2 regions of the Marinobacter sp. NFXS9 genome follow, and region 2 is predicted to be linked to the other one. Evidence: riboswitches for the same ligand, from Rfam matches in the RefSeq annotation. Region 2 holds a riboswitch; the other holds the start of a gene.

What was found. A riboswitch is a leader RNA that binds a small molecule or an ion and turns the genes downstream of it on or off. The one in region 2 is predicted to bind thiamine pyrophosphate.
Region 1: another riboswitch for thiamine pyrophosphate. It lies ahead of thiB (thiamine ABC transporter substrate binding subunit); the one in region 2 lies ahead of thiC (phosphomethylpyrimidine synthase ThiC).

Annotation. Positions count from the first base shown of each region.
Region 1 is NZ_JAGDDW010000002.1:209,381-225,483, forward strand. Features, by position in the region: gene J3364_RS04570 (ATP-grasp domain-containing protein) at 1-545, shown strand, start outside; gene J3364_RS04575 (hypothetical protein) at 579-2,618, shown strand; gene J3364_RS04580 (FMN-binding glutamate synthase family protein) at 2,615-4,261, opposite strand; gene J3364_RS04585 (ATP-binding cassette domain-containing protein) at 4,382-5,002, opposite strand; gene thiP (thiamine/thiamine pyrophosphate ABC transporter permease) at 4,995-6,656, opposite strand; gene thiB (thiamine ABC transporter substrate binding subunit) at 6,632-7,627, opposite strand; TPP riboswitch at 7,680-7,781, opposite strand; gene J3364_RS04600 (BCCT family transporter) at 8,170-9,756, shown strand; gene J3364_RS04605 (alpha-L-glutamate ligase-like protein) at 9,850-10,848, opposite strand; gene J3364_RS04610 (inactive transglutaminase family protein) at 10,848-12,359, opposite strand; gene J3364_RS04615 (ATP-dependent zinc protease family protein) at 12,356-13,159, opposite strand; gene J3364_RS04620 (hypothetical protein) at 13,328-13,678, opposite strand; gene J3364_RS04625 (DNA recombination protein RmuC) at 14,388-15,644, shown strand; gene J3364_RS04630 (tetratricopeptide repeat protein) at 16,054-16,103, shown strand, end outside.
Region 2 is NZ_JAGDDW010000010.1:84,862-100,964, reverse strand. Features, by position in the region: gene J3364_RS15715 (patatin-like phospholipase family protein) at 1-110, opposite strand, end outside; gene ptsP (phosphoenolpyruvate--protein phosphotransferase) at 275-2,557, opposite strand; gene J3364_RS15705 (RNA pyrophosphohydrolase) at 2,564-3,085, opposite strand; gene J3364_RS15700 (histidinol-phosphatase) at 3,349-4,005, shown strand; gene J3364_RS15695 (imelysin family protein) at 4,011-5,141, shown strand; gene J3364_RS15690 (class I SAM-dependent rRNA methyltransferase) at 5,121-6,314, opposite strand; gene gcvH (glycine cleavage system protein GcvH) at 6,414-6,806, opposite strand; gene J3364_RS15680 (YqiA/YcfP family alpha/beta fold hydrolase) at 6,879-7,469, opposite strand; gene cpdA (3',5'-cyclic-AMP phosphodiesterase) at 7,475-8,299, opposite strand; gene J3364_RS15670 (DUF1249 domain-containing protein) at 8,431-8,919, opposite strand; gene nudF (ADP-ribose diphosphatase) at 8,919-9,548, opposite strand; gene thiC (phosphomethylpyrimidine synthase ThiC) at 9,663-11,543, opposite strand; TPP riboswitch at 11,663-11,767, opposite strand; gene J3364_RS15655 (TolC family outer membrane protein) at 11,984-13,366, shown strand; gene waaA (lipid IV(A) 3-deoxy-D-manno-octulosonic acid transferase) at 13,409-14,668, opposite strand; gene lpxL (LpxL/LpxP family Kdo(2)-lipid IV(A) lauroyl/palmitoleoyl acyltransferase) at 14,878-15,840, shown strand; gene J3364_RS15640 (mitochondrial fission ELM1 family protein) at 15,837-16,103, shown strand, end outside.

The DNA.
Region 1 (16,103 bases), on a different contig from region 2:
TCTTCGTGCCGGCCTCGCCGGAGCTGGAAAAGTACCGGCCGCAGATTACGGAGCAGATCGAGAAGCTGATCAAGACGTTCGATATCGATTTCGGGTTCGTCCACCCGGAATATTTCGTCACCAACGATGGCGAGATGTACTTCGGCGAGGTGGCGTATCGCCCGCCGGGCTTCAAGGTGTTCGAGCTACTCGAACGGGTGTACGGCTTCAACGCCTATCAGGGCATGATCCTGGCGTTCGATCCCAAGACCACCGAAGAGGAAATCACTGCCTTCTTCCCGAAAGAGGTGGTGGATGCCAAGTGCTATGCCGGTTGTTTCGGGGTCTATCCGCGACTGCGGGTGGTCAGCCGCCTGGAAATTCCGGAGGAAACCGAGGATCACCCGTACTACGAGTCCAACGACCTGGCGCCGCCCATGCAGGATACAGTAACCAAGCGCACGGCCTTCGGGACTCACTGGGGGCTGCTCTACTTCAAGGGTGACGATCCCCACAAGATGCGCGATCTCCTGAAACATCAGGAAGAGCTGGACTTTTACGTGTAGTCTGTCGACTTTTCCCGATCACGAGGACGTCGAGTGGACAACCCCATCAGCCCGCAGGCAGCCCCCGGAAAACTCGAGGGGCTGCTGGCCAAACTGGACGAAGCAACCACCCAGTTGGCCGGCGCCAGAACGTTCGCCAAACCCGGCAAGGTGCCCGTCGTCTTTGATCTGGTACGGCGCGTCCTGTTGCAGCCGGGTGGTTGTGCAGCGGTGGAGCAGCGGGCTCAGGCGCTGGAAGAAGCCGGCGTTTTCGAGGGGACCGACTGGGCCCACCCCCATATTCTTGTGCCGTCCCTGACACCGCAGTCGCTCAAGAGTCCCGTCGCCGATACCCTGGCGGTGGAGGCTCTGAGTGAGCTGCGACTGTTGGCGGTGGCCATGGGCCGCTATCGGCATCCCCAGGTGTCCTCAGAGCAGGCGCATCATTTCCTGGCTCAAGTGTTGGCCATGAACCTGGCCCTGCTGTTCGGCGCGCCTGGAGAAGCGGAGCGGGAACAGCAGGGTCGCCTGGCCGGCCTGTCCCGGGCACTGGTGCGCCATTTGGCCGATCGCATCGGTTACGAGCACGTGATCGATCAACTGATTGCCGAGATCTGGCGGATCATCGAACAGCGCCCGATTCTTACCGGTCCGGTCAAGCAGATGATTACCCAGATTGCGATCTGCAACAGCAACCCGGACATCGATCTGGGTGCCAGTGGTCAGGGCGCGCATCGACTGGTCAGCAGCCTCTTCGGGCCGACCGAGGCCTGCCGTGAAGATCCCGGACTGTCTGTATACGAGGAACGACTGGCCGCCATGGACCAGCGACGTCTGCAGGCGGAGGCCATGGGCTGTGCCCGGGCCATGCACGACACGGGGCTGGTGTCCGCCTACCACGCGGTACTGGTGCGCTTTCTCCTGGATCAGGGGGACCAGTTGCTGTCCGAGGCGCTGGGCCTGTCAAGCACCGGCCGGGACTGTCTGCTGTGCTATCGCGAACTGGTGCATGCGTTGATCCAGGAAAGTGTTCATCCGGAGACATCGCAGACCGTCTATGGCCTCGCGCTGATGCTGGAGCGTGGCATTCTCTACAACCCGGCGATGGGACCAGCGCTGTGGCGGCAGGTCAATCTGCCGTTATCGCGTACCACGCGGGAACAGTTGGCGCTGGTTTTCGGGGAGTCGGCCTCACCGCGTGCCCGGCTCCTTGAGGGCGTCATTTGTGTGCTGGGGCAGCCGTTAGGTGTGGGGCAGGGGAACAACCCGACCTGCCAGTCGGCTCGGGCGATTTCCATGTGGTCATACAGCGATCCGGATTACCTGTTGCAGCTGTTGGTATGGGCCGCCCGGGACGATGAAATCATCATGCATTTCGAAGGCAAGCCGGTTTCTTCAGTTGCCAGCGCGGGCGGCGTTGCCAAAGAATTGCATCTGGACCTGGATGCGGTCTCGCTGATCCTGGTGCCTCATCTGGACCGGATCTATGGCGAAATGGGCCGCCTCTGTGATGACCGTGACGGTGACCCGCACCGCTGGATCAATCCCGAATTCCACGGGTGGTGGTGTGGCCGGGGTTTCCGCATCAATGTGGATGTGGCGACGGGGCATTTGCACGACGAGGACACCTTTCTACGCCATTTCTACGCCAGCTATCATCCCTACTACAACGGCAACCAACCGTTGATTCACCCGCAGCCGGCAGGCATTGCTGTGACTGACAGCGCTGCCCGATTCATTGGCTGGCACGCCATCTCGATCCTGCGTGTCGGGCTGGATCCCGAAGACGTTATGCGGGTGTATTTCTTCAATCCCAATAACGACAGTGCCCAGGACTGGGGCGACGGCATCAAGGTCAGCACCTCCGGGCACGATGAACGCCATGGCGAGTCCTCGTTGGCGTTCGGCGAGTTTGCCTCGCGGCTCTACATCTTCCACTACGATCCGTTGGAGCATGGGGCGCTGGCCAACGTGCGGCCGGAAGAACTGCAGGATGTCATGGACCGGGTCCATCGCAGTTGGGGGGCGGATCGCCTGCCCGCAGCGGAACTGCAGGCAGGGCAGGGGGTGGATGCGCAGGATGGTGGCGATTAGCGCAGTTTGGTTTCCCGCAGCTTCTTGACGAATTCGGGCGCTTCGAACGATTCCGCCCGGGCCACATCCCAGTATTTTGCGAAGATCGGTATATCGATATGGCCGTCGATCAGCGCGCCCGGTTCCAGGAATCGGAACAGATCCATGTAAGGCTGTACTTCGTTTTCATCCACCCGCCGGATGATATGCTCCGGCCCCAGTTCCCGGGGATGTCGCAAACCGGCAGCGCCCAGCAGGTTCGTCAGTGCTTCCATGGTGTTGCGATGGAAGTTGTAGACCCGCTCGCTCTTGTCGGCCACGTCCAGCTTCTGGCTGCGTTTGGGATCCTGGGTGGCCACGCCACTGGGGCAGCGCCCGGTGTGGCAGTTCTGGGACTGGATGCAGCCCAGCGAGAACATGAAGCCCCGGGCCGCGTTGCACCAGTCGGCGCCCAGCGCCAGGGTGCGGGCAATGTTGAAGGCGGACGTGATCTTGCCGGCGGCACCGACGGCGATGTCTTCGCGCAAATTCGCGCCCACCAGTGTGTTGTGCACCAGCAACAGCGCTTCCGTCATGGGCATGCCCAGGCGGTTCGTGAATTCCAGGGGCGCGGCGCCGGTGCCGCCTTCTCCGCCGTCGACCACGATGAAATCCGGTTTCTTGCCGGTCTGCAGCATGGCTTTAACCAGCCCGAACCATTCCCAGGGATGACCGATTGCCAGCTTGAAGCCGACCGGTTTGCCGCCGGAGATCTCCCGCAGATGCTCGATGAAATCCATCAGTTCCAGCGGCGTGCGGAACGCGCTGTGACTGGCCGGTGATTCCACATCCTCCCAGGGATCCACGCCGCGCGCCTCCGCGATTTCCGGCGTGACCTTGGGCCCCGGCAAGATGCCGCCGTGGCCGGGCTTGGCTCCTTGCGACAGCTTGATTTCAATCATGCGCACCTGATCGCGGGTGGCGTTGCGCACGAACAGCTCCTCGTTGAAGGAGCCGTCCTTGTTGCGGCAGCCGAAATAACCGGAACCGATTTCCCAGACCAGATCGCCGCCGTATTCCCGATGGTAGCGCGAGATCGAGCCTTCCCCGGTGTCGTGGTAGAAGTTGCCTTTCTTGGCACCCTTGTTGAGCGCCAGGATGGCGTTGGCCGAGAGCGAGCCGAAACTCATGGCAGAGATGTTGAAGATGCTGACGCTGTAGGGCTGTTTGCAGTGCTTGCCCACCACCACACGGAAGTCGCTGTCCTGGTGGTCCACTGGCGCGATGGAGTGGTTGATCCACTCATAGCCCTCGGCATACATATCATGCATGGAGCCGAACGGCCGCTTGTCCAGGACGTTCTTGGCCCGCTGGTAGACGATGGCCCGCTGTTCCCGGGAGAAGGGCGTCTCTTCGGTGTCACGCTGGATGAAGTACTGGCGGATTTCCGGGCCGATGGATTCCAGGAAATAGCGGATGTGCGCGAGGATCGGGTAGAGCCGGCTGACCGTGTGCCGTTTCTGCAGGATGTCGTAGGTCCCCAGCACCACCAGTACCCCAAACAGGATCGGCAGGATCAGGGTCGACGGATAGAACCAGGCCAGCACCAGTGTGGCCACAAAACCTGCCAGGGCAATGTAGTAGGCCAGGTAGCGCGCGGGAAAGGAGGATGACGACTTGGACATGCGCGAGCAGACTCCCGTTTGACAGCAAAAGAGGCATGATAGGGGCAGCAGCGCCGACAGGTCGAGCCGCATGCCCCCGGGCGGATGACTTGTGATGCCTTCTATTGCAGCACAGCGGGGTCAGGCTGTCAGGCGCAGATGGCGGTCGGCCAGGCTCTCGACATCGCTTTCGTCATGACTGACCAGCACGATGGCGGTGCCCTGGTCGCGCTGGTCGCGGATGAGTTGACGCAGGGTCTGGCGGGTGTCCGGATCCAGCCCGGTGAAGGGTTCGTCCAGCAACAGCAGGGGTGTCCCGCGCAGCAGTGCCCGTGCCACGGCCACGCGTTGGCGCTGGCCGCCCGACAGTTCCGTAGGGACGCGGCGTGCCAGCCCATCCAGACCGACCTTGTCCAGCATGGCGTCGATGGCGGCCTTGTCCTCGCGGGACAATTTCAGACCCGGATGAATGCCCAGGCCGAGATTGTCGTGCACGCTCAGGTGATCGAACAGGTTGTCTTCCTGGAAGACGGAGGTGACCGGTCGGTCCCAGGGCGGCAGGGACTGGATGTCCTGGGCCTGCCAGCGCAGACTGCCGGAGCCGGCGCTCAGGAAGCCGGCGATCAGGTTGAGCAGGGTGCTCTTGCCGCACCCGCTGGGACCGGTCACGGCCAGGCATTGTCCCGGCGCCACATTGCCGCTGAAGGTCAGCGGCCGGTCGGTGTCCGGATAGCGGAAACTCAGATCCTGGAACTCAAGCATGGGCGCGTGCTCCGGTGGCGAGACGGCGTGGCGACCGCTGACGTCGGCGCCTGTCCCCCCAGCGATTGAGAATGTAGAAGACGACGAACAGCAGGATCAGCATGACAAACGCGGTGCCGGACGCTGCTTCGATCCGATAGGCCGACAGTTGCTGGAACAGCAGCAGCGGCAGCGTGGGTGCGGACGGACTGCCGAACAGAGCGATGACGCTGAAGTCGCCCAGCGAGAGGCCGGCGGCGTAGGCTGCGGCCAGCAGCAGGGGGCGCCGGAGCAGCGGCAGCAGGAGAAACCGCAGTCGATAGCTGCCGCGCAGGTTCAACTGGTCGGCGACCCGCAGGCTGTTTGGCGGCAATGTGGCAAACGGGCCGCGCAACACCTGTAGCACGAAGGGGAGGGCCATCAGTGCGTTGATCATCGCCACCAGCGCCAGGCCCTGGTGGGTCTGGCCCAACTGGGGGCGCAACAGGATGAACAGGCCGGTGCCCAGCACCAGGGCCGGCACCAGCAGCGTCAGGTGGCCGCTGGATTCCAGCAGGCGGGCCATCAGGCGGCGACCGCCCTGGCGCGCCGACTGGCTGGCGGCCAGGATGGCCAAACCGCAGCTGCAAGCCAGGAACGCGGCGATTGTGGCCACGCTCAGGCTCCGAGCCAGGCTCCACCAAAGCTGGCCCTGACCGGCTTCACCCAGCAGTCCGGGCAACCCTCGGATCACGACCGCCAGTAGAGGCAGCGCCAGGAAAGCCAGGAACAGCTGCAACAGGAGTCGATCCCGAGGGCGGGCGTCCCGGCGCCGTGTGCCGGACTGTTCATGGCTTCCGGGAACCAGGCTGCGAGGCGATCCCTGCCGAGAGGCCACCAGCCAGAGGGCGCCACAGATCAGCAGCTGCACCATCGCCAGCAGGGCGGCGCGGCCAAAGTCGAATTCGTAGCGCAGTGACTGGTAGATGGCGACTTCGATGGTGGTAGCCCGTGGGCCGCCACCCAGTGTCATCACAATGGCGAAACTGGTGAAACAGAGGATGAAAATGAACACCGCCAGTCCCGGCAAAACCCGGCGCAGGGCCGGCCATTCCAGGTTGCGCCACAGCGGCCCGCTGGTCAGGCCCAGTTGAGCCGCCATCCGCCACTGGTTGGCGGGGATGCGCTCGAGTCCCTGCAGCAGGATGCGGGCGGCCAGTGGCGCGTTGAAAAAGACGTGGGCAAGCAGGATGCCCTGCAGCCCGTAGAGGTTCCAACGGAAGGGCAGGCCCAGCCAGCCCAGCGCCGTATTGAGCCAGCCGGAGCGGCCGTACACCGCCACCAGGGCAAATGCCGCGACGATGGTGGGCAGCACAAGACTGAGCTCCGTCATCCGCAGCAGCAGGGCGCGACCGGCAAACCGCGGATGCCGGTGCAGCGCCCGGGCCACCGGAATGGCCAGCAGCAGGCTGAGTCCGGTAGACAGGGTGGCCTGGTATACGCTGAACCAGATCACCTGACGCAGGTAGGCGCTTTGCCAGAGATCGCTGACCGCCTGCCATTGCCACTCCGCCAGCAGGCCGGAAAAGCCGGCCGCCACGATGCCGACCAGCAGCAGTGCCACCGCCCGGCCGGGCCAGGCTCGCCAGCGCGGATGGCTGAATGGGGGCGTCACTGTGCGGTCGCGTTGAGCCACTCGTCAATCCAGGCCTTGCGATGGTCGGCGACGGTTTGCGGATCGAAGTACAGGGTCCGGGCGGGTTCGATCAGCCGACTGAACACAGCGGGCAGCTCGTTGCCCAGGTCCGTCGCCGGATACATCACGTTCTTCAGGGGAATTTCCCGCTGGAAAGCGGGGGTCAGCATGAACGCCAGGAACTGTTGGGCCAGCTCGGGGTGAGGGCTGTTCCGCAGGCGTGCCGCCACTTCCACTTGCAGGTAGTGGCCTTCGTCGAAGGCAGCGGCCTGATAGCGATCGGTCTTGTCCACCGCCATGTGATAGGCCGGGGAGGTGCTGTAGGACAGCACCATGGGCGCTTCGCCGTTCATGAACAGCGAGAAGTAGGCGTCGCTCCAGCCTTTGGTGACCGTCAGGATGTGCTTTTGCAGTGCCTGCCATTTAGCCGGGGCCTGATCACCGTAGACCTTACGCATCCACAGCAGGAGGCCCAGGCCGGGTGTGCTGGTGCGCGGGTCCTCGATGATGATTTTCAGATCGTCCGGGGCATTGATCAGCCCGTCCAGGCTGGTGGGGGGATCCGAAAGCTGCTGGGTGTCGTAAACAAACGCGAAATAGCCCCAGTCGTAAGGCACGAAGGTGTCGTCCTGCCATTCAATAGGCAGATTGAGCGACGACGTGTCGATGTCGTGTGGGGCCAGCAGGCCGGTTTTGCGGGCGTCGGCCATGATGCTGGCGTCCAGCCCCAATACCACGTCGGCCGGGCTGGATTCGCCTTCCAGGCGTAACCGGTGAAGGATGGCCACGCTGCTGTCCAGTGCCACGAAGTTGACGGTGCAGTCGCACTGCGCTTCGAATGCTTGCTTGACGGCGGGTCCCGGCCCCCACTCTGAGACGAAGGATGGGTAGGTGTAAACCGTCAGCGTTGGGCCAGCCCAAGCCAGACTGGCGGAAAGCGTGAGCAGAATCAGGAGGAAAAAGCGTGCCATTGTGGTCGATTCCCGTCGTCGTGGAGGCATTCCGGGGGACGGCAGACCGCAGGCAGAGTCTTCACTCAATCCCTTCGCCGGCATGATCCGGAGCAGGTTCCGCGGGTCTGATCTCAGCCTGTCGATACGGTTGCAGGCACCCCGTTGAGAAAACGATATTTTAACAGACTTACCGGGGTCTGCGCAGCGCCCCTTGGCACGATAGATGTGCAGAATCGTTTTTTCTCAGTCCTTAGACCTGTAAGTAAATAGAGGACGGTCAATCGCCGTTCAGGGTGGCTGAATTGCCGCTGTTCGTGGCCCGGAGCGACCTGGAAACAACGCGGGTGAAAGGCAACGATGACAATCTCTATGTGCCGGTAGCCTGTTGTTTAAAGGCGCCGAAAAAATTCTCGGGAAGAGCCTCAATATCTGGACTACGGTTAGAAAAGTGGGTTCCATCCGGAAATCGCTTTTGATATTTCGAGCTCAAATGAATAGACTTAACGGTCTGTAATCTTGAGTCCGAAATGGACCCAACAATCCGTTCGAGGAGACTTGACGTGAGCGAAGTCCTTAAAGACGAGTACTCCACCGACTATCAGGCAGGTCAGGACAATATAACCCCGCTGGGGATGGACCTGCACAAGACGGTGTTTTTCGTTACGGCAGCATTGATCATCTTTTTCGTGGTGGGAACCCTGATTTTCCCGGATGTCTCGAATTCGCTGCTCAGCGGTGCCAAGGCCGGGGCCATCAATCATTTTGACTGGCTCTTCCTGATCAGTGGCAACATCTTCGTGATTTTCTGCCTGGCACTCATCGTGCTGCCGGTCGGCAATATCCGCATTGGCGGTACCGACGCAGTTCCGGAATTCTCCACCATGTCCTGGTTTGCGATGCTGTTCGCTGCTGGTATGGGTATTGGTCTGATGTTCTGGGGTGTTGCCGAGCCGGTCGCCTATTACACCGACTGGTACGGCACGCCACTCAATGTGGCCCCGAATACGCCGGAAGGTGCGAGCCTCGCCATGGGGGCGACCATGTACCATTGGGGTCTGCATCCCTGGGCCATCTACGCGATTGTCGCGCTGTCCCTGTCCTTTTTTGCCTTCAACAAGGGCATGCCGCTGACCCTGCGTTCGGCTTTCTTCCCGATCTTCGGTGATCGCGTCTGGGGCTGGATCGGTGACGTTATTGACATCCTCGCGGTGCTGGCGACCATCTTCGGTCTGGCCACGTCCCTGGGTCTGGGCGCGCAACAGGCAGCCTCCGGTCTCCACTACCTGTTCGGTATCGACAGCGGCATCAGCACCCAGATCGCCATCATTTTCGGCATTACCTGCGTGGCGTTGATCTCGGTGATTCGTGGTCTGGATGGTGGCGTCAAGCTGCTCAGTAATATCAATATGGGGCTGGCGGCGGCACTGCTGCTGTTCGTGATTTTCGCTGGCCACACCCTGGGTGTGTTCGAAGCGTTCTGGACCACCACTTCCGCTTACGTCGGTAATATCCTGCCGCTGAGTAACCCGTTTGGTCGTGAAGACGAGACCTGGTTCCATGGCTGGACCGTCTTCTACTGGGCCTGGTGGATCTCCTGGTCACCGTTCGTCGGTATGTTCATCGCCCGGGTGTCCAAGGGTCGTACCGTACGCCAGTTCGTGACCGCTGTACTGATTATCCCGACCATCATCACCATCATCTGGATGAGTGCATTCGGCGGTTCGGCACTGGAGCAGATCCAGGCGGGTGTGGGCTCACTGGCAACCGACGGTCTGACCGACGTCTCACTGGCGATGTTCCAGATGCTGGCGAATATCCCGCTGACCACCATCACGTCCTTCCTGGGTATCATCCTGGTCATGGTGTTCTTCGTGACCTCCTCTGACTCCGGCTCGCTGGTGATCGACAGCATCACCGCCGGCGGCAAGCTGGACGCGCCGACCCAGCAGCGTGTTTTCTGGGCCGTCATGGAAGGTGCAATCGCGGCGGCGCTGGTCTTCGGCGGCGGTGCCGACGCGCTGAAAACACTGCAGGCAGGTGCCGTCTCTGTCGGTCTGCCATTTACCTTCGTGTTGCTCGTTATGTGCTACGGCCTTTACAAGGGGCTGAACAACGAGCGTGCCCTGATCAACGCCGGCATGAAATAAGCGCCCGGCCTGATCCGAAGAAACCCGCCTCAACTGAGGCGGGTTTTTTTATGTCTGGAAAAAAAGGGGCTGGGTATTTGGCCGAGCGAAGGGTCAGGCGAAGGCCGGCTTTCGATAGCCCGTCTGCTGTGGGGCAGACAGGTTGCCCGTGTGGCTGAAAATGGACATGGCGTATTCCACTCGCGCTTCCGGGGTGAGGTGGGTGCGCTTGAGGCTTTCGATGTACTTCAGGCGTGGCAACAGGCCCTTGCCATTGGCCATCTGGATAGCCAGGCCGGGCCGGGCGTTCAGCTCCAGTAGAGTCGGGCCACTGTTCTGGTCAAGCACCAGATCCGCACCCATATAGCCGAGGCCCGTGGCCTCGTAGCAGCGTGACGCCATCACCAGCATCGTATGCCAGTCTTCGATATGGATGTGCTCCAGCGCCAGGCCGGTGTCCGGGTGGGTCTTGACCGGGCGGTTGAACTGCACGGCGTTCAGGCTTCGGCCGGTGGCGATGTCGATGCCCACGCCGATGGCGCCCTGGTGCAGGTTGGCCTTGCCGTCAGAAGCCCGGGTGGCCAGGCGCAGCATGGCCATCACCGGATAACCGCGGAAAACGATAATGCGGATGTCGGGCACGCCCTGGAACGAGTAGTCGGTGAGGGCGCTGCTGCACTGGATCAGATCCTCGACGATCGCCACATCGGGCGAACCACCCAGCGAGTAAAGGCCCGCCAGGATGTTGGACAGGTGGCGTTCCAGGTGTCGCAGGGACACCGCCGCACCGGAGGCCTTGATAAAACTGTCGTCCTCGCGCCGGGTAATGACGAGGATGCCCTTGCCACCGGAGCCCTTGGCCGGTTTGATGGCGAAGCCGTTCAGGTCCGCCACCCGTTCCCGGAAATGGGAGATCTGGTGCTGTTGGGAAACCACCTGGCGCAGGGCCGGGGTGGCCACATCGTATTCCTCGGCCACCAGCTTGGTTTTCAGCTTGTTGTCCACTAGCGGGTAGGCGCTGCGGTCGTTGTAACGGGCAATGTAATCCACATTGCGCCGGTTCATATTGAGCATGCCGCGGCGGGTGAGGGCGGCCGGCGAGATCCATCGCATCAGTCATACTCCTGCATGGGATGGAACCGACGCAGTTCGCTGAGCTTGTAGCCGGTGTACTGCCCCATCAGCAGGATCACCGCCAGGATGATCAGGTGCAGTTCCGGGAAGTTGAAGGTCAGATGGCCGGCAATCGGCAGGCTCATCACCAGATAGGCCAGTATCGCCACCAGCAGGCTGCCGCCGCCTTGCACAAAGACCTCGTGAGGACCTTCCTCTTCCCACAGGATGGACATGCGCTCGATCGTCCAGGCCAGGATGACCATGGGAAAGAAGGTCACCGTCATGCCCGTATTGAAGCCCATCTGATAGCCGACGATGCTGATGGCAGTGCACATGAAGATGACCAGGATGATCAGCGTCGCAATCCGCGACACCAGCAACAGGTTGAGATTCGACAGGTAGCCTCGCAGCAACAGCCCCAACGCCACCACGGTGATGAACGTTACCAGTCCCGGGCCGAGCGAGGTTTGCAGGAAGGCCACCGCAATCAGCACCGGCATGAAGGTGCCGGACGTACGAATGCCTACGATCACCCGCATAAAGGCGACCACCATCGCCCCCAATGGCAGCAGTAACAGCATGCGGAACATGCTCTGTTCCTCTATGGGGAGCTGATAGAGGCTCAGGAAGCCCAGACCGTTTTCCATCGACTCGGCCCGGGCCAGCTGCAACGCGGGTACCGTCTGCCGCAGCATGGCAAAGCTCACCACGGACTGGCTGCCGCCCATCACGTCAAGCAGGGATTGGGTATTCCGGCTCCACAGCAGGACGTTGTCGGGCAGGCCCTGTTCACCGGTCTGAGGATTGAACGTCAGCCAGTGGTCGCCGTCGTAGATCTCCAGGAAAGGCCGCAGTGGCTGGCGCCGGCGGGCATCTTCCAGCTTGACGCCCTCGGAGACCCGCGCCGGAATATCGGCGTAATTCAGCAGTTTGACCAGCACATCCACATCGTCGTGGCCGGCCAGCAGGAGGGCGGTGTTCTGGTCCGGATCGGTGGAGCGAATCAGTTTGATCAGTTCCCGGGTCATGCTCTCCGGCGTACTGGATTTGGCGGCAGCCAGCGCCAACACTTCGTGGGCGGCGGTCGCCTGGGGTTCTTCCCAGTAGACGGTGTCGGGCTCGGGCGGCTGTTCCGGTGGCCGGGGTTGGGCGTCCGGGTCGGGAATGAACTGGGCTTTGTAGTACAGCGTTTGCGGACCGTTGGCTTCACGGATCGACCATTCGCCCCGGCGATCGCCCTGATCATCGACGATCGAAAAGCCGTATCCCGGTGACGCCGCCTGCTCCGACAGCACATGGAAGCCGGGCGGATCGTCCGGCAGGTTCAGGCTGACCAGTACGGGATCGCCACTGGCCCGGAAATCCACCCGCGCTTCCACCAGCCAGACCGGCCGTTCCTCACCGGACAGCCAGGGAATACCGAGTTCGAAATGACGCAAGGTGGCGATGCCCACGCCGGTAAAGATCAGCAGGGCAATGGCGATGTAAAACGGGTAACGGGACTTCACTGCGGCGCTTCCTTGGCGGACTGGTTTTTCCCGGCCTTCGATGTGAACTTGGCGGGCAATTGGGTAGCGAAATCCTTGCCGACATCGACCAGCATGACATCCCGGAGGATATTGCGGCCGATCAGGACGGTGTGGGACAGAGCTTCACGATTGGACAATGTGAACTCGGCTTTCTGGACGTGATCGCCAATGGCGAACTGCAGCTCGACCACGGCCCGGCGCTCACTGTCGTCTGCCGACGCCTGGATGATGCGGGCATTGCGGGAGAGAGGGCGCTCCAGCGTTTTCAGCTTGTCCTTGGTGCCCGGTACCGGCACGTCGAAGCGGACCCAGTCCTCGCCGTTACGTTCGAAATAGGTCACGTTGCGGGCGTCCAGCGACGAGGTCTCGGCGCCGGTGTCGACCCGTGCTTCATAGGTGAAGCCGGGCTCCAGGAAATGCACCTTTTCCAATTCACCGACAACCAGCATGTCCTGGAAGTGCGAGGAGGATGCGGTCTCACCGCTGCTGACTGAGGAGCAAACCGGCTGTGGTCGCTTGGGGCAGCTGGGAGGCTTGATCTGTTCGCGGATGGTTTCGATCAGGGCCCGGGTATTTTCGTTGTTGTTGCGCACCATGCCGCGATGGTGGGCCTTGAGGTCTTCACTCAGTTGCCGGAGTTCGCCGGACTGGACGGTCTCAGCCTGTTTGAGTGTGTTCAGGTCGTCCTGTTTGACCAGGGCCGAGCCGGAGCAACCGGCCAGGAGTGTCCCGAGAGCCGGGATCAGAACCCATCGTGAAAGCGTGCGAAGCGCGCGCATAGGCATGACAAACCTCTGTCCGCAATAAACCGTGTGTGACTGATCGGGGTTGTCCGAAAATGAAGGGCGAAGTATACATTATTACGACATTACGCCGATTTACCGATCTGTAACCCCCCTTGCGGGTCTGTGATCCGGTTGGCGTTACGGGCCTGCCGGCGGGATCGTTTACTCGGTCGGCGGGTGCTGGGTCCGGATATAGTGATCGGCGTCGAGGATATCGTCGGAGCGCAGGTAGGCCTGGACCGACGGCGGGCAATTCAGGTACAGCAGAAGCAGCTCGCGCTGGATGTCCTGATCCTGGATGCGGGACGCGTAGTGAATCAGGCTGCGAATGGTGCTGTCTGACGCATCGTCGAACCGCTTTTCATAGCGCAATTCCACCAGCGTATGCAGGCGTTCGAGATGATACTGGCCGGTGTGGGTCAGGTGTTCTGTAAGGCTGAACCCGGTGTTGCTACCACCGTCCTCCGGGGCGCATGCCTGTCCGGTCGTTCTGCGCCAGAGTGCTTTTAACATGGCTGTGTCTCGAAAATTCCTTGTCCGGGGCGAACCCCGCAGCGCTGACAGTTCGGCGATGTCCGGCCGACTTTGAGCACTTTTTAATTATCGTTATACCGACTGTTGTAGCTCAGATTACGAGCGGCTTCCATCTCTGGATGCTCTCTTATTACATGTCTCCGGAATTTTGAGACTTGTGTGTCATATCGGCTGCGTGCAGGATCACCCATTGTGTACGGATATCAACCTGCTGCGAGGGTGTCACTTCACCTTTAGTCGAAGTGGGTCCGGGTAAGTTCCTTGGCCCGGGCAGTCGGTTTTCTGGATAATGCCTTACCCATCAACGTCCGGGCTTGCAGTGCGAGTCGCGACGGTCACTTTCCAGAGACAGGAGTTGAATGTGCCGCTTACTATTCCCCGGGAAATGCTTCCGGTGCTTGTTACCGTCGCTCTTGGGGTGGCGCTGGTTACCGCTTTTGCGCTGGTGTTGTTCTATCAGCGTCGCCTGCGACAGGTACGTGAGGAGGTCCAGTCCCGCCTGGATGCCATGACCACCCGCGCCGAAGCGGCCGAGGAACAGGCTTACCACGCCAGCCGGGACCGGGCGCTTCTGGAGCAGGAACGCGACCAGTTGCGGGAGCAGGCGACGGAGCAGCATCGCCATCAACGGGATCTTGAGGCCGCCCGGGAAAGCTGGCGTGACAAGGCCACGGAGCTGGATAACCGGATGGCCACGTTGGTGGCGGAGCGGGACGGTTCCCAGAAGCGCGAGCGCAAGCTGGAGCAGGATCTGTCCGAGCTGAATGACCGTTACGAGGCGGTTAACCGCTCCCTGTCCGACGCCCGGGTGTCGCTGCGCGAATACGAGGTGACTCTGGAAGAGGAGCGCCGCACTACCGGCGAAAAGCTGCAACTGTTGGAGCGCAATCGCGATGCGCTGAAACAGGAATTCGAGAACCTGGCCAACCGCATTTTCGAGCAGAAGAGCGAGCGTTTTTCGCAGCAGACCCGCACCAATCTCGATTCCCTGTTGAACCCCTTCCGAGAGCAGTTGCAGGACTTCCGCAAGCGCGTGGAGGACGTCTACACCACCGAAACCCGGGACCGTCAGGCGCTGCGCAGTGAAATCGATGCCCTGCAGAAGCTGAACAAGCAGATCACCGAGGAAGCGGCGAACCTGACGCGGGCGCTCAAGGGCGACAAGAAAATCCAGGGGAACTGGGGGGAGCTGATCCTCGAACGGGTGCTGGAGAAATCCGGCCTGCGCAAGGGCGTCGAGTACGAAACCCAGGGCTCGTACCGGGATGCCGAGGGTCAGTTGCTGCGCCCGGATGTGGTGGTCCACCTGCCGGACAAGCGCAACCTGATTGTGGATTCCAAGGTGTCCTTGCTGGCCTATCAGGAATGGGTCACCGCCGAAGACGACGACGCCCGCGAGAGTGCCCTCAAGGCCCACGTCGAGGCGGTGCGCCAGCACATTCGCGGTCTCAGCGAGAAGGACTACAGCCAGCTCAACGGACTGCATTCGCCGGACTTCGTACTGCTGTTCATGCCGATCGAACCGGCCTTCGTAGCGGCCTTCCAGCAGGATGAGAACCTGTTTGCCGAAGCGTTCGAGCGCAAGATTATCGTGGTCACGCCGACCACCCTTCTGGCGACCCTGCGCACCATCGAGAACATCTGGCGGTACGAGCGCCAGAGTCAGAATGCGCGGCAGATCGCCGACCGGGCCGGAGCGGTCTACGACAAGTTGCGGGTCTTCGTGGAATCCATGGAAAAGCTGGGTAGCCAGCTGCAGACCGCGCAGGGCACCTATGATGGCGCCATGAACACGCTGACCCGCGGCAAGGGCAATCTGATCTCGCAGGCCAACCGGTTCGTCGAACTGGGCGTGCGGGTGAAAAAGGAATTGCCCAAGTCGATCCGCGAGCAGGCAGGCGTTGGTCATGACGAGGACGACGAGACGGATGACGAAAACGACTGAAAATCGTCGAAACGGCTCCCGACGAATGGAATTCAGGTCACAGTGACGCCACGCCATCGTGGCCTAGAATGATCAACACGACATCCAAGATCCGCATCTTCGGGAGCCCTGCGTGTTGAACACATATCCTTGGCAAAACTCACTGGCCTTAACCCTGTCCCGGGCCGCGATGGCCGGTGGCGGTGATGACGATGGGGATCAGAGTGGCGATACCATCGTTGTTGACTGATCCACTGACCCGGTCCCGCTGAGTGGGTTTTCACAGCTTGTCGCGGCATCTCCTTGAATCATCCGGGGTAATGGCAGACACTTTAGGGAAGAATTTGCCATGCGTTCTGCGCCAACCCGGTGGAACCGGCGTTGTCCCAACGCACTGAAAACATTGATGTTCCCTGCGGAGAATTCAGGAATGAAAAGCAGATGGATGGGTGTTGTTGTCGGTAGCATGCTGTTCACCCA
Region 2 (16,103 bases):
TCCAGCGCCCGCATGGCCCCGATCTCATAGATTCCCCCCAAAGGGCCACCACCACCAAGGGCGAGGCCGATGCGGGGTTTATCCTTAATGTCCGTCTTGTTTACAGCCATGTTTGCCCTTGCCTGACGCAGCCCCATTCAGGCGCCACGATCGTCAATGTCGGCCCCAATTCCGAAGGGCTGCGATACGATCCGATAGATGCCTTGGACGGTAGCACCCGATTCTAGAATAAACACACTATTACGGCCGACCGTTCACCACTGGTCGCTACAAATCAGCTGCTGGCCGAACGCCCCGGACGCAGATAGCGGCCGAACCCCGCGCTCCGGAGCGCCAGATCCACACAGCTGCGGATGACATGGGGCGAATCCAGATCCAGCACATCGTCCAGCAGCTTGCGGGCCCACATTGAATCGATACTGCGGATGACGGACTTGACCTTCGGCAGGTTGGCCGCATTCATGGACAGCGCGTCGTAACCCATGGCCATCAGCAGCACCGCACCGCCGGGGTCTCCCGCCAGCTCGCCACAAATGCTGACCGGCGTACCGACGGCGTGGGCGTCGTCAACAATCTTGACCAACGCCTGCAGGACTGCCGGATGGAACGAGTGATACAGGGACGCCACCCGCGGGTTGTTGCGGTCCACCGCCAGCAGGTACTGGGTCAGGTCGTTGGAACCCACGGACAGGAAATCGACCCGGTTGGACAGCTCGCGAATCTGGTAAACCGCCGCTGGAATCTCGATCATCACACCCACCTTGGGCATGTGAATGTCGTAGCCTTCCTCACGCACCTCGTGGTAGACCCGATAAATCAGGTGCAGTGACTCCTCGACTTCGGACACATTACTGATCATCGGCAGCATGATGCGCAGGTTGTTGAGCCCTTCGCTGGCCTTGAGCATGGCCCGCACCTGCACCAGGAAAATTTCCGGATGGTCCAGGGTTACGCGAATCCCCCGCCAGCCCAGGAACGGGTTTTCCTCGCTGATCGGAAAATAGGTCAGCGCCTTGTCGCCGCCGATGTCCAGCGTGCGCATGGTAACGTCGTTGGGCGCGAAGGCTTCCAGCTGCTCGCGGTAATACTCCCGCTGCTCCTGCTCCGACGGGAAGCGCTCGTTGATCATGAACGGCACTTCGGTGCGGTACAGGCCGATGCCTTCCGCGCCGTGGCTCAGTGAGCGCACCACATCGGTCATCAGACCGGTATTGACCAGCAGCGAGACCCGCACGCCGTCGGTGGTCACGCAGGGCTTGTCACGCAGCTCTTCGAGGCCGCGGAACAGCGCCGCTTCCTCTTCACAGATCTCCTGGTAGAACGAGCGCAGGTCCGCGGACGGCGAGGCGTAGATCTGCCCCTCGAAGCCATCCACGATCAGTTCCCGTCCGTCCAGCTGATTAACGGGCATATCGATCATGCCCATCACGGTCGGCACCCCCATTGCCCGGGCCAGGATCGCCACGTGGGAGTTGCTGGAGCCGCGTACCGAAACCAGACCCACCAACTGGCCACGAGGCACTTCGCCCAGCATGGCCGGCGTCAGCTCATCGCTGACCAGCACGGTCTTCTCGGGGTAATTCAGTGCCTGATGATCACCCTCCTGCAGGTGCGACAGCAGTCGACGCCCCAGATCCCGGATATCCACCGCCCGTTCACGCAGGTACAGGTCACCCATCATTTCAAAGTGCCGCACGTACTGCTGCACCACCTGCTTGAGGGCACCCTGGGCCCATTGGCCGTCGGCGATGCGGTTCATGACTTCGGCGGGCAGCGCGTTGTCGTCCAGCATGCGCAGATAGACTTCAAACAGGGCCTGCTCTTCCGGACGCAGTTGCGGCGCCAGCCGTTCCGCAACCAGCTGAATGTCTTCACGCACCGCACCAACCGCCTGCAGAAACAGCTCCCGCTCAGCGTCGGGATCGTCGACGGCCTTGTCCGGCACCGCATCCAGATCCGCCGGCGGATACACCACCACACCTTGACCAATCGCCACGCCGGGAGCACCAGCCACGCCCTTGAAGCTGATGTCATGCGCTTCCTGACCGGTCAGCGACAGGCCGCTGATGGCCCCGGTGGCTTCACTATGGGCGATGACCCCCGCCAACTGGGCGGAAATCGTAACCAGAAAGGCCTCTTCGCCCTCGTCGAAGCAACGCGAACTTTCCCGCTGCTGCACGACGAGCACGCCAAGCACCCGGCGATGGTGAATGATGGGAACCCCGAGAAACGAGCGGAAACGCTCCTCACCGGTCTCCGGAAAATAGCGGTAACGAGGATGGGCGGTGGCATCTTCCAGATTGATGGGTTCCTCCCGGGAACCCACCAGGCCGATCAGGCCCTCGGAATGCGCCATGCTGACCCGACCGACGGCCTCCTTATAGAGACCCTCGGTGGCCATGAGGATGTAGCGATTGGAGTCGGGATCCAGCAGGTAGACAGAACAGACTTCGGTTCCCATGGCACGCTGCACACCGGAGACAATGATTTCCAGGGCTTCCTGCAAGTCCCGGGCACCATTGACTTCCTGAACGATACTTCGCAGCGTGCTCAACATAGACCGTTAATCCATCCTGTCCGAGAACGGCGGCGATCCCTGCCACCGTTCCATATTGTGGAATAATCGCGGGGCCAGCTCGCGCAGGGCCCGCCGGTAAACCTCCCGCTTGAACGACACCACCTGTCCCAGCGGATACCAGTAACTGACCCATTGCCAACCGTCGAATTCCGGAGAATCCGTCCTGTCGACGCAGACACTGGCGTCGGGAGATAACAACCTCAGCAGGAACCATTTCTGTTTTTGCCCGATGCAGACCGGGTGCGAATGGTGGCGAACCATTCGCCGGGGCAGACGATACCTTAGCCAGCCGCGGGTACAGCTGATGATTTCCACATCCCGCTGCCCCAGCCCGACTTCTTCGCCCAGCTCGCGATAGAGCGCTTCCTCAGGGGATTCATTGTTGTCGATCCCCCCCTGGGGAAACTGCCATGCGTCCTGTCCGATGCGTCTTGCCCAGAGAACTTCTCCCCGATCATTGGCCAGAATGATTCCGACGTTGGGTCTGAAACCGTCGGAGTCGATCACCGTTATATACCTATCTGAATTTTTCAGCAGCGGCCCTACTATCAGGCTGACCGGATCGGATGACGTCTCGCGCTATCCGCCGTCGCCGTGTTGATGATAAAGGCCCGCAATTTGCCTAAGTTGCCTTCATTCTTGCAGAAAGCGTACCGGCGGGCAAACTGCGCCTGTTGCCCTACAACATGCTAGAATTCGGCCCCTTTCAGAACGTCTCCGGGCGAACTGGCAGGCCACTCCGAACACTGTGATTTGAGGGGATACTCAGCTTGACGCTTGCGATCTTTGATCTGGACAACACGCTCATCAACGGTGACAGCGACCACGCCTGGGGCGACTTTCTCGTCTCGGAAGGGATCGTCGACGCCGGGGAATACGAAGCCGCCAACAACCGCTTCTACCAGGATTACCTGAACGGCGACCTGGACATCTACCGCTACCTGACGTTTGCCCTCGAACCCCTGACCCGACATGAACCGGACGTCCTGCATCAGTTGCGGCAACGTTTCGTCGAGGAGCGGGTGCGCCCGATGCTGCTGGAAAAGGCCTTTGAACTGCTGGAACAGCACCGACGCCAGGGCCACTACCTGTTGATCATCACCGCCACCAATCGCTTTGTCACCCAGCCGATCGCCGACCTGCTGGGCGTCGACGACCTGATCGCCACGGAGCCGGAATGGAAGGATGGCCGCTATACCGGGCAGATCGCCGGGGTCCCCAGCTTCCAGGCCGGCAAAGTCACTCGCCTCAGCGCCTGGCTGGAACAGCACAAACGCACCGCCGATGATGCCTGGTTCTACAGCGATTCGCACAACGACGTGCCGTTGCTGGAACAGGTAGCCCATCCGGTTGTCGTCGACCCGGACCCGAAACTGGCGGATCTCGCCCGGGAGCGGGACTGGCCCATCATTACCCTCAGGGATTGAACGGTATGGCAAGGAAGGCAGACCGCGGGCTCGCTGTTTTGCTCGGTGCCGGCATGCTGATCGCCGGCTGCTCCGACAAGACGCCCGCCGACAAGGACGCTGCAAAAAACGAAGCGGCGCCGGCCGCCCGGATCTCCCAGCCGCTGCAGGACGGCGTCGAGCAAGCGACCACCTCCACCTGCAAGGCGGCGGATGCCCTTAATGACGCCATCACCGGGTTTCTCGACGCCCCGAACGACGACAACCTGGAAACTGCCCGGCGGGCCTGGCGCGAGGCCCATAGCGATTATCGCCAGCTCGCTTTCCTTTACGCGCTGGCCGGTCAACCCATGCCCCAGCAGCACAACGACCGGGATCCGATCGACGCCCACCCTCTGCTTCCCGGCTATCTGGACCAGGTGCCCGGCTACCCCCACAGCGGGCTGACCTATTCGGAGGTCCCGCTAACCCCGGATTACCTGCGCAAGGAGCATCAATCCACTGACTTCTATTACCTGACCCTGGGTTTCCATCCGCTGGAAAGTCTGCTTTGGCCGGCTGGCGCGGACGGCACCGACGAGACGATCCAGCGCTACCAGCGGCCGGAAAAGCCACCGGAGGAAACGGTGAATGCCCCCGAGCGGCGCCACGACCTGCTGCGCCTGATTGCCAACGCCCTGGACCGGGACATCCAGACCCTCTGCACGGCGCAGAACACGGCGTATCTGGTAACCGGCCTGGTGGAACTCGATGGCCACCCAGGCCGAGCCGCGGCAACGCTCGACAAAGCCCTGGGAGCGAAGATAGGGAAACCACTCGCCGCCTGGACTCAGTCACCGGATGGCGAAGACCACAACGGCATGCCACTGGCCCACAGCCCCGAGGCGGCAACGGATTTCAGCGAGTTGGCCGCTCTTGTGCGCCATCTGGCGACGGAGTGGAACGAGGCCTTGCTGGCCGGAGTGGATTCTGCAGATACGCTCGATCAGCAAATGCAGGCTTTGGCGAAGCAACTGGCGGCGATCGACATGACCCAGGCACCGATCAATACCGACGCCCTGGACGCCGCGCGACAGGCCCTGGCTCAGGTCCGCGAGACGTTGGCCAGGATCAGCCTGAAGGCGCCGGCCGAATCCTCAGAGGAAGCCGGTGAGTGAGCGAACGAAGCAGCTCTTGATGTAGTCGGTTTCCGGGATGCCCGGAATCACCGGGTGATCCGGGGCCTGATGCCCCTGCTCCAGCAACTGCACAAATCGATCGATGCGCCGGCCACTACCGCGGATGATGTCCACCAGTCGCTCCGTGGACAGGTGCATGGAGCAGGAAGCCGAGACCAACAGACCGTCTCGCTCCAACAGTCTCAGCCCGAGCTGATTGAGCCGCGCATAGGCCTGCTCCCCGGCTTTCTGGTCACGCCGGCGCGGAATCAGGGCCGGTGGGTCCAGCACCACGATGTCGTACTTTTCTTTCTGGTCGCACAGGTCCTTGAGCACGGCGAAGGCATCGCCTTCCAGCGTGTCCACGTTGTCGAGCCCGTTCAGTCGGGCGTTCTCGCCGACGCTATCCAGGGCCTGCGCGGAACTGTCAACACAGGTGACCTGACTCGCACCGGCCGCCGCGGCCTGAACGCCCCAGCCCCCGACATAACTGAACACATCGAGCACCCGCTTACCCGGCGCGTAGGCCTGCAGGCGCTTGCGGTTCATCCGGTGATCGTAGAACCAGCCGGTTTTCTGGCCGGTCGCCAGCGGCGCCCTGAACAGCACGCCGTTTTCCTCCACGGCCAGGTGTTCCGGCAAGTCGCCCAGCGCGGCGGACACATAGCTGTCCAGCCCTTCCACCTCACGCATCTTGCCGTCGTTCTTGAAGACGATGGAACGCGGGTGCACCAGCTTCTGGATCGCCCGCACCAGGGATTCGCTCAGCGTCTCCATTCCCGCGGTGGAGATCTGGACCACCACCACATCGTCAAAACGATCGATCACCAGTCCGGACAACCCATCGGCATCCCCAAACACCCAGCGATAGAAGGGGCGCTCGAAGAGGCGTTCGCGCAGGTGCAACGCCGTTTCCAGACGCTCGCTGAGACGCTGCGGAGTCATGCCCTGCTCCGGGTTGCGACTGATCAGTCGCCCGCAGATCAAGGCATGGGGATTCACGAACACTGTACCCAAGGGCTTGCCGTTGGCTGCCGTCAACGTCGCCTGATCACCGGGCTGAAACGCGGTCAGCGGCGAACGCTTGGTATCGACCTCATTGCTGTAGATCCAGAGGTGTCCGGCGCGAATACGACGCTCTGCGCCTTTGCGCAGGAAAAGCTGGGAGAACATAGGCAGACCACAACCAAAGATGGGAAAGTGGCGGAATTATACGGAGGCAGGCTGCCCGGGGACAGTCGGGATTTCCCCGGGCAGTCATTCAGAGACTGGTTATTCGGTATCGGCAACCAGGTCGGCGTAAGCGTCGGCCTCCATCAGGCCATCCAGCTCACCGCTGTCGCTCAGGCGTACCTTGAACAACCAGCCTTCGCCATACGGGTCTTCGTTGAGCTTTTCCGGCTCTTCCTCGAGGCTTTCGTTCACCTCGATAACCTCGCCGCTGACCGGGCTGAAGACGTCGGAGGCGGATTTAACCGATTCGGCCACACCGGCTTCCTCGCCGCCGTTGACGCTGGCGCCAACCTCCGGCAGCTCGACAAAAACCACGTCACCGAGCTGGTCCTGGGCGAAGTCGGTGATCCCGACCGTCGCGGTGCCGTCACCGGCCACACGAACCCACTGATGCGTTTCGATGTACTTCAGGTCCGTAGGGATCTGACTCATGATGGGATGTCCTTGTTTGCATTTTCCCGGGAGTTTACCGCAATTGCGGGCCGGCACTGAATAGCCGTCGCGTCAGCTCGCCGCCATACCGAGGAACGCCAGCGCAGCTGGCAGGACCCGCGGGAAATCCTGGAAACGATGGTCGCCGCCTGGCTGCAACCACGTGGGCGCGCCAGCGTAACGGGCGACCGCTTCGCGGAAGTCCAGGGTCTCATCGGCGGTCTGCAGCATCACCATGAAGTGTTCGGGGTTCACCAGTGGTCCCGGGTCCATGGCCTGCAGCTGGTGCATGTGCGCCTCCGTCACTTCGAAGCGTTCGCCGGTGTACAGGTTTTCCTGCACGCCCAGGTAGGGCCGCAGCAAATTGTAGGGTGCCACCGCCGGATTGATCAGGACCGCCCGCAAACCGTGCCGGGCCGCCACAACGGTGGCGTAGTAACCGCCGAGAGAGCTTCCCATCAGCCCGCAGGGGCGATCGCCGGCGCCCGCCACCGCCTGCTCGACATGGGCAATCGCTTCGTCCGGCGAAAAGCCAAGCTCGGGCACCACCAGCTCCACAGGCAGGCCGCTGTCAGCCAGCCATTCTTTCAGTTCGGTGACTTTCTGGGATTGGGGCGAACTTCTGAATCCATGCAGATAGATCAGGCGGGGTTGTTCGGACATAACGATCAATAACCGTGGCTGTTGAGGTCCACAGTGTACGCGTAATCCTCCGCGCGACGCACGTGCGAGGCCAGCGAGCCATCCGGGTACAGCGCCAGCCAGCGGTAACCGGGAGCCTTGTCGTCCAGGGAGAAATCCGTCGACCCGGGGGCAAACTGGATGCAGGTCGACGGTGTCGCCATCAGTCGCAGGCCATCACGATCCTCATCCCAGGCCTGGTGGATGTGACCCCAGAGCAATCCGCGCACCTGCGGCTGCTCGGCCAGTACGTGGTAGAGGGCATCACGGTTGACCAATCCAATATCGGCCATCCAGCTGCAGTCGATATCCACCGGATGATGATGGAAGGTTATGAGGGTGGGCGTGTCCGGGTATTCGGCGAGACAATCGCGCAGGAAATCCAGCTCGCTGTCCGCCAGTTGCCCGTGCACCTGCCCGGGGACCGAAGAGTCGAGGCAGACCACCTGCCAACCGCCCGCCAGCACCCGGCGTTCGTCGGCTCCGGTCCCGGCGATGACCTTGCGCATGGCTGCGGCATCGTCGTGGTTTCCGGGAAACCAGATCACCGGACAGGTGAAACCGGACATGAGCCGCTGGAACAGCCGGTAAGCGGCCTCGGAACCATCCTGTGAGATATCGCCACTGGCCAGCACCAGGTCCGGGGCGCCGTCTTCAGCCTCCGCCGCCAGCGCCAGTACCGCTTCAAGACTTTCCCGGGTATTCATGCCCAACAGTACGCCGTCGGGATCCGCCATGAGGTGGGGATCGGTGATCTGCAGGATCCGCAGCGGAACGGACGATGGCTTGTCAGACAGAACAGGGGAAGGCATGAACGGGCCGCGACTCCAGGATGAATGATATCCATTAACAACGGTATTGACCGAGATAGTAGCGGATAGTTTGCACAATTTCCTGAAGGACTGTCACATTCGACGTCGCCGCCGTATCAAAGGCCGGAGGCTCAGTCAGTCAGAGGCCAGGCAATGCGGTCCGCAGGCACATGGCCAAAACGCAGGCAGAAATCCAGCCAGTCCGCCAGGAAGGCGTTGACCTGGGTTTTCTCGTCCGGGTGATGCATGAAGCGGTTGGGGTAGTCGTTAATCGCTTCGATGCGGTTGTAACGGTAGCAGCTGATCACTTCCGCCATGCCGGCGTCGTGGTAGACGCGGACGGTCAGGTGCGGATCGTTGAGCCAGCGCCCGGCGTTGTGGATCTGCTCCAGCAGCAACGTCTCCGTAAAGCGGGACTGCTGCAATTGCTCAATGCGGACCCGACCGAAGTATGCGTCACCGTCGCACAGTTCGAACTCCGCCACATCCGGCTGCGACTCCGCCAACAGGCGCAACCGCCGGATCCGGCTATAGTTCCCCTCACACAGCGCGCCGAAGCGTCTGAGGTCGGGCACATAGGCTTTCTTGCGCCGCAGGGGCATTTCCACGTTCTCTGACATCAGGACCACTCTTGCTTCAATCTCTGCCGCTGCATGGCCAGCCACTGCAGGGCGATAATGGCGGCGGCGTTATTGATCCGCCCATCCGATATCATACGCAAAGCCTCATCCGCCGCCATTACATGCGCGCGAATATCTTCATGCTCTGCCTCAATTCCGTACAGCCCACCGGCGCCGGACGCGTCCACCTGACCACAGAACAAGGACACCATCTCGGTGGTACCTCCCGGCGACACCAGGTAGTGGCAGATTTTTTCCAGCCGCTTGAAAGTCAGCCCGGCTTCTTCCTCCGCTTCCCGGTTGGCCACGTCTTCCGGTGTTTCACCGGGCTCGTCCATGCCGGCAACCAGCTCCAGCAGCCAGGGCGACTGGTTCCGCCCCAAGGCACCGGGGCGGAACTGTTCCAACAATACGACTTCGTCGCGAACCGGATCATAGGGCAACACACAGGTGGCGTCCCCACGCTGAAAAATCTCCCGATCGAAGGCTTCGGTGTAACCACCGGCAAAACGAGCGTGGCGCAGGCGCAACCGCTCCATGCCGAAGAAGCCCTTGAACAGGGTTTCCCGACTTTCGATTTCGACATCTTCAGCACCGAACTGGAACGGAGCAACCTTTTGCCCTGACATGAATCACCTGTTTGGGAGAGTGAAGCCGAACAATAGAAGGCCGGCGCCCGGATTGGCAAGTCCCCTGGCAGGCGACAGGCCCTGCCCCACCGGACAGGGCCCAGGGTGGCGCCGTCAGACCTTGTTATAGATCTTCGCGCCGCCGTCCACGAACTGCCGGGACTTGTCCCGCATGCCCTGTTCAATGGCATCCCGGGTTTCCAGCCCCTGCTCTTTTGCGTAATCACGCACTTCCTGAGTGATCTTCATGGAGCAGAACTTGGGCCCACACATGGAGCAGAAGTGCGCCACCTTGGCCGAATCCTTGGGCAGGGTTTCGTCGTGATAGGCGCGCGCCGTGTCCGGGTCGAAGCCGAGGTTGAACTGGTCTTCCCAGCGGAACTCGAACCGGGCCCGGGACAGGGCATCGTCCCGCACCTGCGCCCCCGGGTGCCCCTTGGCCAGATCGGCGGCGTGGGCGGCGATCTTGTAGGTGATGATGCCGGTCTTCACATCGTCTTTATTGGGCAGCCCCAGGTGTTCCTTGGGCGTCACGTAGCACAGCATGGCGCAGCCGTACCAGCCGATCATGGCAGCCCCGATGCCGGACGTGATGTGATCGTACCCCGGCGCGATGTCGGTCACCAGCGGGCCCAGGGTGTAGAATGGGGCTTCATCGCAGCAATCGAGCTGCTTGTCCATGTTTTCCTTGATCAGGTGCATGGGGACGTGTCCCGGCCCCTCGATCATCACCTGGACATCATGCTTCCAGGCGATCTTGGTTAATTCGCCCAGAGTCTCCAGCTCGCCGAACTGGGACTCGTCGTTGGCGTCAGCGATGCAGCCGGGCCGCAGGCCGTCACCCAGACTGAAGGACACGTCGTAGGCCTTCATAATCTCGCAGATCTCTTCGAAATGCGTATACAGGAAGCTTTCCTGATGATGCGCCAGACACCACTTGGCCATGATGGACCCACCGCGGGAAACGATACCGGTGACCCGTTTGGCCGTCAGCGGGACATGGTGCAACCGCACACCGGCATGGATGGTGAAGTAGTCGATGCCCTGCTCCGCCTGCTCGATCAGGGTGTCGCGGAAGATCTCCCAGGTCAGGTCTTCGGCCACGCCGTTCACTTTTTCCAGCGCCTGATAAATCGGCACGGTGCCGATCGGAACGGGCGAGTTGCGAATGATCCACTCGCGGGTTTCGTGGATGTTCTTGCCGGTGGACAGATCCATCACGGTATCGGCGCCCCAGCGGATGCCCCAAGTGAGCTTCTCCACCTCTTCCTCGATGGACGAACTGACCGCCGAATTCCCGATGTTGCCGTTGATCTTCACCAGGAAGTTGCGGCCGATGATCATCGGTTCCAGTTCCGGGTGATTGATGTTGGCGGGAATGATCGCCCGGCCACGGGCGATTTCCTCCCGCACGAATTCCGGGGTGATCTCGGCCGGCAGGGCCGCCCCGTGGGACTGTCCAGGATGCTGGCTGTCGAGCCAACCCTTGGCCCGGACTTCCTGCAGTTTCATGTTCTCGCGGATGGCGACGAATTCCATCTCCGGCGTGATGATGCCCTGGCGGGCGTAATGCATCTGGCTGACGTTACGGCCCGGTTTCGCCCGTAATGGCTTGCGTCGTTCTTCGAACCGCAGCACGTCCAACGTCGGATCTTTCAGGCGCCGCAAGGTGTACTCGGAGGAATAGCCCGGCAAGGTTTCCGTGTCGTCACGCTCGTCGATCCACGACTGGCGAACCAGCGCCAGACCCTGCCTCAGATCAATACGGGCCTGCGGATCGGTGTAGGGCCCGGAGGTGTCGTAAACCACCATCGGCTCGTTGGCGTGCCTTCCGCTGTCGGTCACGCTGTCACTCAGGCTGATTTCCCGCATCGGCACCCGCAGGTCCGGGCGACTTCCGGTTACGTAGATTTTACGGGAACAGGGCAGCGGCTGAACCGCAGCCTCATCAACGGCGGCGGCATCCTTCAGGAATTCGATGCTCTCGGTAGTCATCATGGCGTCCCTCTTGTCGGGGCCGATCCAGTGGATCGACGGCAAAGTGTCCTGGATGGACGGGGCGCGTTTGACGAGGAGGGATCCGGTACAACATCGGCATAAAGCCTGAGGTGCACTGGACAGCTTGTCTTAGATTCCTACGCCGGTATTAACCGGATCAGGTTCGCGGGTTTTGCCCTGGGCAATCTCAGCCGGTTTTTCCGGCACCCCGTCAAGACGCATTTGAGTGATCGACCCAAGGGCTCGCAAATCGCACTGTACAGTGCGTACGGGCCCTTAAAGGTGATTTTCGCAAGTGTAGAGATCAGATGGATTTTTGTCCATAATGAGGACCGCTTCCTTGAGCCTCCCGACTTCTGTCCAGCCCGACCCGCAGGGTTCGCGGCCCCACACTCAGGGACGAGGCTCGCCCCAACAATGCGTAGGCAGGAGAATCCATGAAGAAATCCGTGCTCACCGGCCTGGTCGGACTGCTGGTTGTCCAGCCGGCCATGGCGACCGACCTCATCGATGCTTATGAGAAGGCACTGGCCTATGATTCCGGCATTGCGTCCGCCCGGGCCTCCTACGAAGCCCAGCAGGCGAACGTCGATGTCACCCGAAGCCAGCTCCTGCCCAAGATCGATGCCTACGGTAACGCCCAGCACATCGATACCGATGGCCCGCGAACCGACGACTCCTACAAGTCCTACGGCTACGGCGTGGAACTGACCCAGCCGCTGTTCCGGGCCGAGAACTGGTTCAACTACGACGCCAGCCAGTTCCAGAGCGAAAGCGCCCGGGCCGATTACAGCCTCGCCCAACAGCAACTGATCCTCGACGTGGCCACCGCCTACTTCAACGTCCTGCGCGCCGAGGACAACCTGACCACAGTGCGCGCCGCCGAAGCCGCCTTCGAGCGTCAGTACGACCAGGCACAGGAACGCTTCGACGTAGGCCTGATCGCCATCACCGAAGTGTATGAATCCCGCGCCAGCTACGACGCCAGCAAGAGCGAGCGGATTTCCGCCGAAAGCGACCTGGATATCGCGCGCGAACAGCTGAGCCGACTGATCGGCGAGAATGCCGGCGACCTGGAAAACCTGCAGCAGGAATTCCCGCTCTCCCGCCCGCAGCCAACCGACCCGGCCGCCTGGGAAAAAATCGCCCTGCAACAGAACTGGCGCGTGCAGTCAGCCGCCTACACGCTGCAGGCCAACCGGTCGCTGCTGGATGTGGCCAAAGCCGGGCACTATCCGACCCTCGATCTGAGCGCCAAATACGGCAACACCGAGTTGGACGGCGTTGGCCAGGTCTCGCCCAACCAGAGCACCGTCGATGGTACGACAACCGAGGGCGTGCTGGCCCTGCAACTGAACGTTCCGCTGTATGAGGGCAACGGCACCGAAGCCAGCATTCGTCAGCAGCGCGCGCAACTGGAAGCCTCGGACCAGAACCTGAAGACGGTGCGCCGTGATGTCAGCGTGAATGCGCGCAGCTTCTACCGTACGGTCAACTCGAACATCGAGACGGTCAACTCCCAGGAGCAAAGCATCGTGTCCCGCCGCAGTGCGCTGGATGCGACCCGCGCCGGCTACGAGGTGGGCACACGCAACATCGTGGAAGTGCTGGATGCCGAGCGGAATTACTACGAGTCTCTGCGTGATTACGCCAACGCCCGCTACGACTACGTGGTGAACACGCTGAACCTGAAACTGGTCGCCGGCACCCTGAGCCCGCAGGATCTGGTGGATCTCAACCGCTGGCTGAGCAGTTCGGCACCGGGCATCGGCGCTATCGCCAACGACACCAAGACCGTCGACCCGACCAAATCTCCCTGAAGCCTGACCCGCTGGCGCCCTATCCCCGGGCGCCAGCATCCCCTACCCCAGCTTTTCGACAATCCCGGCCACCACCCGTTTCAGCGCCCCGCGATTGGCATCGACGACGGCCAGCGCATTTCTCCCCAGCTGTTGGCGATAGGTTGAATCCGCGAAACAGCCGCTGAGCGCCTCCGCCAGCTCGCTTGAACCCTGAACACGAACCAGTCCCTCGCCGCTCTCCAGCCGCTCATAGATGTCATCGAAATTAAACACGTGGGGACCGGTCATGACCGGCATGCCCCAGGCCGCCGGCTCCAGCGGGTTGTGCCCGCCCCGCTCGATCAGCGAGCCACCGACGAAGGCCACATCCGCCGCGCCGTAGAGCATCATGAGCTCCCCCATGGTGTCGGCCAGGTACACCTGGCAATCCGACGCATCACCGCCCTCGGAGCGGCGCACCAAGCCCAGATTCCGCTGCCGAACCAGAGCCGCGACGTCGTCGAATCGCTCCGGGTGTCGGGGCACCAGCACCAGCAGCGCGTCACGAGTGCCGGCCAGCACCTGCTGGTGCGCGTCCAGAATCTGCTCATCCTCGCCCTCATGAGTACTGGCGGCAATCCAGACCGGTCGCTCCCCGCCCAGTTGTGACCGCAAAGCCGCGGCCGCCTGCCGCAAAGCATCGGTGACCTCCACATCGAATTTGACGCTACCGGTAATGGAGACCGAATCCGCTCTTGCGCCGGTTTCGACGAAACGCTGGGCGTCGCCGTCTGCCTGGGCGGCAATCCAGTCGATCTGCCGCAGGAGCTGTCGGCTGGCCCCAGGCAAGCGCTGATAACTGCGGGCGGAGCGTTCGGAAAGGCGCGCATTGATCAGATAGACCGGCGTGCCGGCGGCGGCGGTCTGGTAGATCATGTTCGGCCAGAGTTCCGTCTCCATGATGACCAGGGCCTGTGGCCGGGCCCGTCGCAAGAAACGACGTACCGAGCCCGGCGTATCGTAGGGCGAATAGGCGTAGCTCACACGATCCCCGAAAAGAGCGTTGGCACGCGCCCGGCCGGTGGCCGTCATGGCGGTCATCAGAATGCGGGCGTCAGGCCGCCGCGCCAGCAGGGAGCGCACCAGTGGCGCTGCGGCAATCGTCTCCCCGACCGATACCGCATGCACCCAGATCACCGGTTTGTCGCTGCGCGGGATCAGGCCGATACGGTCCTGCCAGTGTGCAACGGCTTCAGGCGTCGTCCGCCCTTGCCACCACAGTCGTATGAGCACGAATGGCAGGATCAGGCGAAAAAGGGTGGAATAGACGAAACGCAGCATCAGCACTCCGGTGCGGGATCAGAAGTTGTCAGGATTCTACCGAAATGTGCGTCGGGTTGCGTCCCGCGTCTTTCCTTGCGACGGCCGCACAGGTCACATTCGCAGCCGATAAATTGAACCCGGACAATGACCTGGCCTTATCAACGCATCAATAGCTGATAAACTTGTCCCCAGGCAGGGACGATTCCACCCCGAGATCTGGACGAACCGTGAGTCATTCGAAGTTAAAGAAACGCAAACGCGTCCGCGATACCAATTTCGCCCATTACCGACACCCCCGCTGGTGGCCGACCTGGATCACCATCGGGTTGATCTGGCTGCTGGCCAAGCTGCCGCTGCGCGTGCAATGGGGCGCGGGGCGCCTGATTGGCGAACTGGCCTACCGCACGTTGTCGAGCCGTCGCCATATCTGCCGGGTCAATATTGACCTCTGCTTCCCGGAGTTGGGCGATGCCGAGCGGGAGGAACTGGTCCGGAAAACCTTTCACTCCAACGGCATTGGCATCATGGAAATCAGCCTGGCCTGGTTCCGGGATCCGGAATCCCTGCGCCACCTGACCCAGGTCCACGGCCTTGATTACGTGAACGATGCGCTAGAGAAAGGCAAAGGCATCCTGTTGCTCGGCGGTCACTACAGCACCCTGGATCTGGGCGGCAGCCTGGTGTCCCTGTTTATCGATGCCGACGTGATGCAGCGTGACCACAACAACCCGCTGATGAACGCCGTGATGACCCGCTCGCGGGAGAAACGGTACGGCGTCGCGCTGAACAGCAAGGATCTGCGGGGCCTGTTCAAGCGCCTGCGGGCCAATCGCATCGTCTGGTACGCAGCCGACCAGGACTACGGCCGCAAAGGTATCGTGTTCGCGCCGTTTTTCGGTGTCGAAGCCGCCAGCATCACTGCCACGGCCCGCATTGCCGAGCGCAGCGAGTGCGTCGTGATTCCCTTCAGCCACTTCCGGCGCGACGACGAGATCGGTTACGACATCTACTTCCATCCGCCGCTGGAGGATTTTCCGTCCGGCGACGACGAAGTGGACGCCACCCGGGTGAACGCGACCATCGAACGCGAGGTGCGCAAACACCCGGATCAGTATCTGTGGATGCACCGGCGCTTCAAAACACGCCCGTCCCGGGACGATCCGGGGTTCTACCGCAGGAAGCGGCCATGACCGACGGCGTCAAGCCCCCGGTGGTCTGGCTGATCCACGACGACAAACCCGGTCACCGCAACCAGCTCCGGGGCCTGGCCAGTCGCCTCAAGGCTCGCGCCGATGCGCGCTGTCACTGGCTCGACGCAGGATCCTTGTCGGTGCCGCTCTGGCGCGCCTTACTGGGCGTGCGACCGACCTTAGACCTCCCGGACAACCTGCGCCGACCGGCCCTGATCGTCGCGGCCGGTACCCGCACTCACCGACTGCTGCTGGCGCTGCGC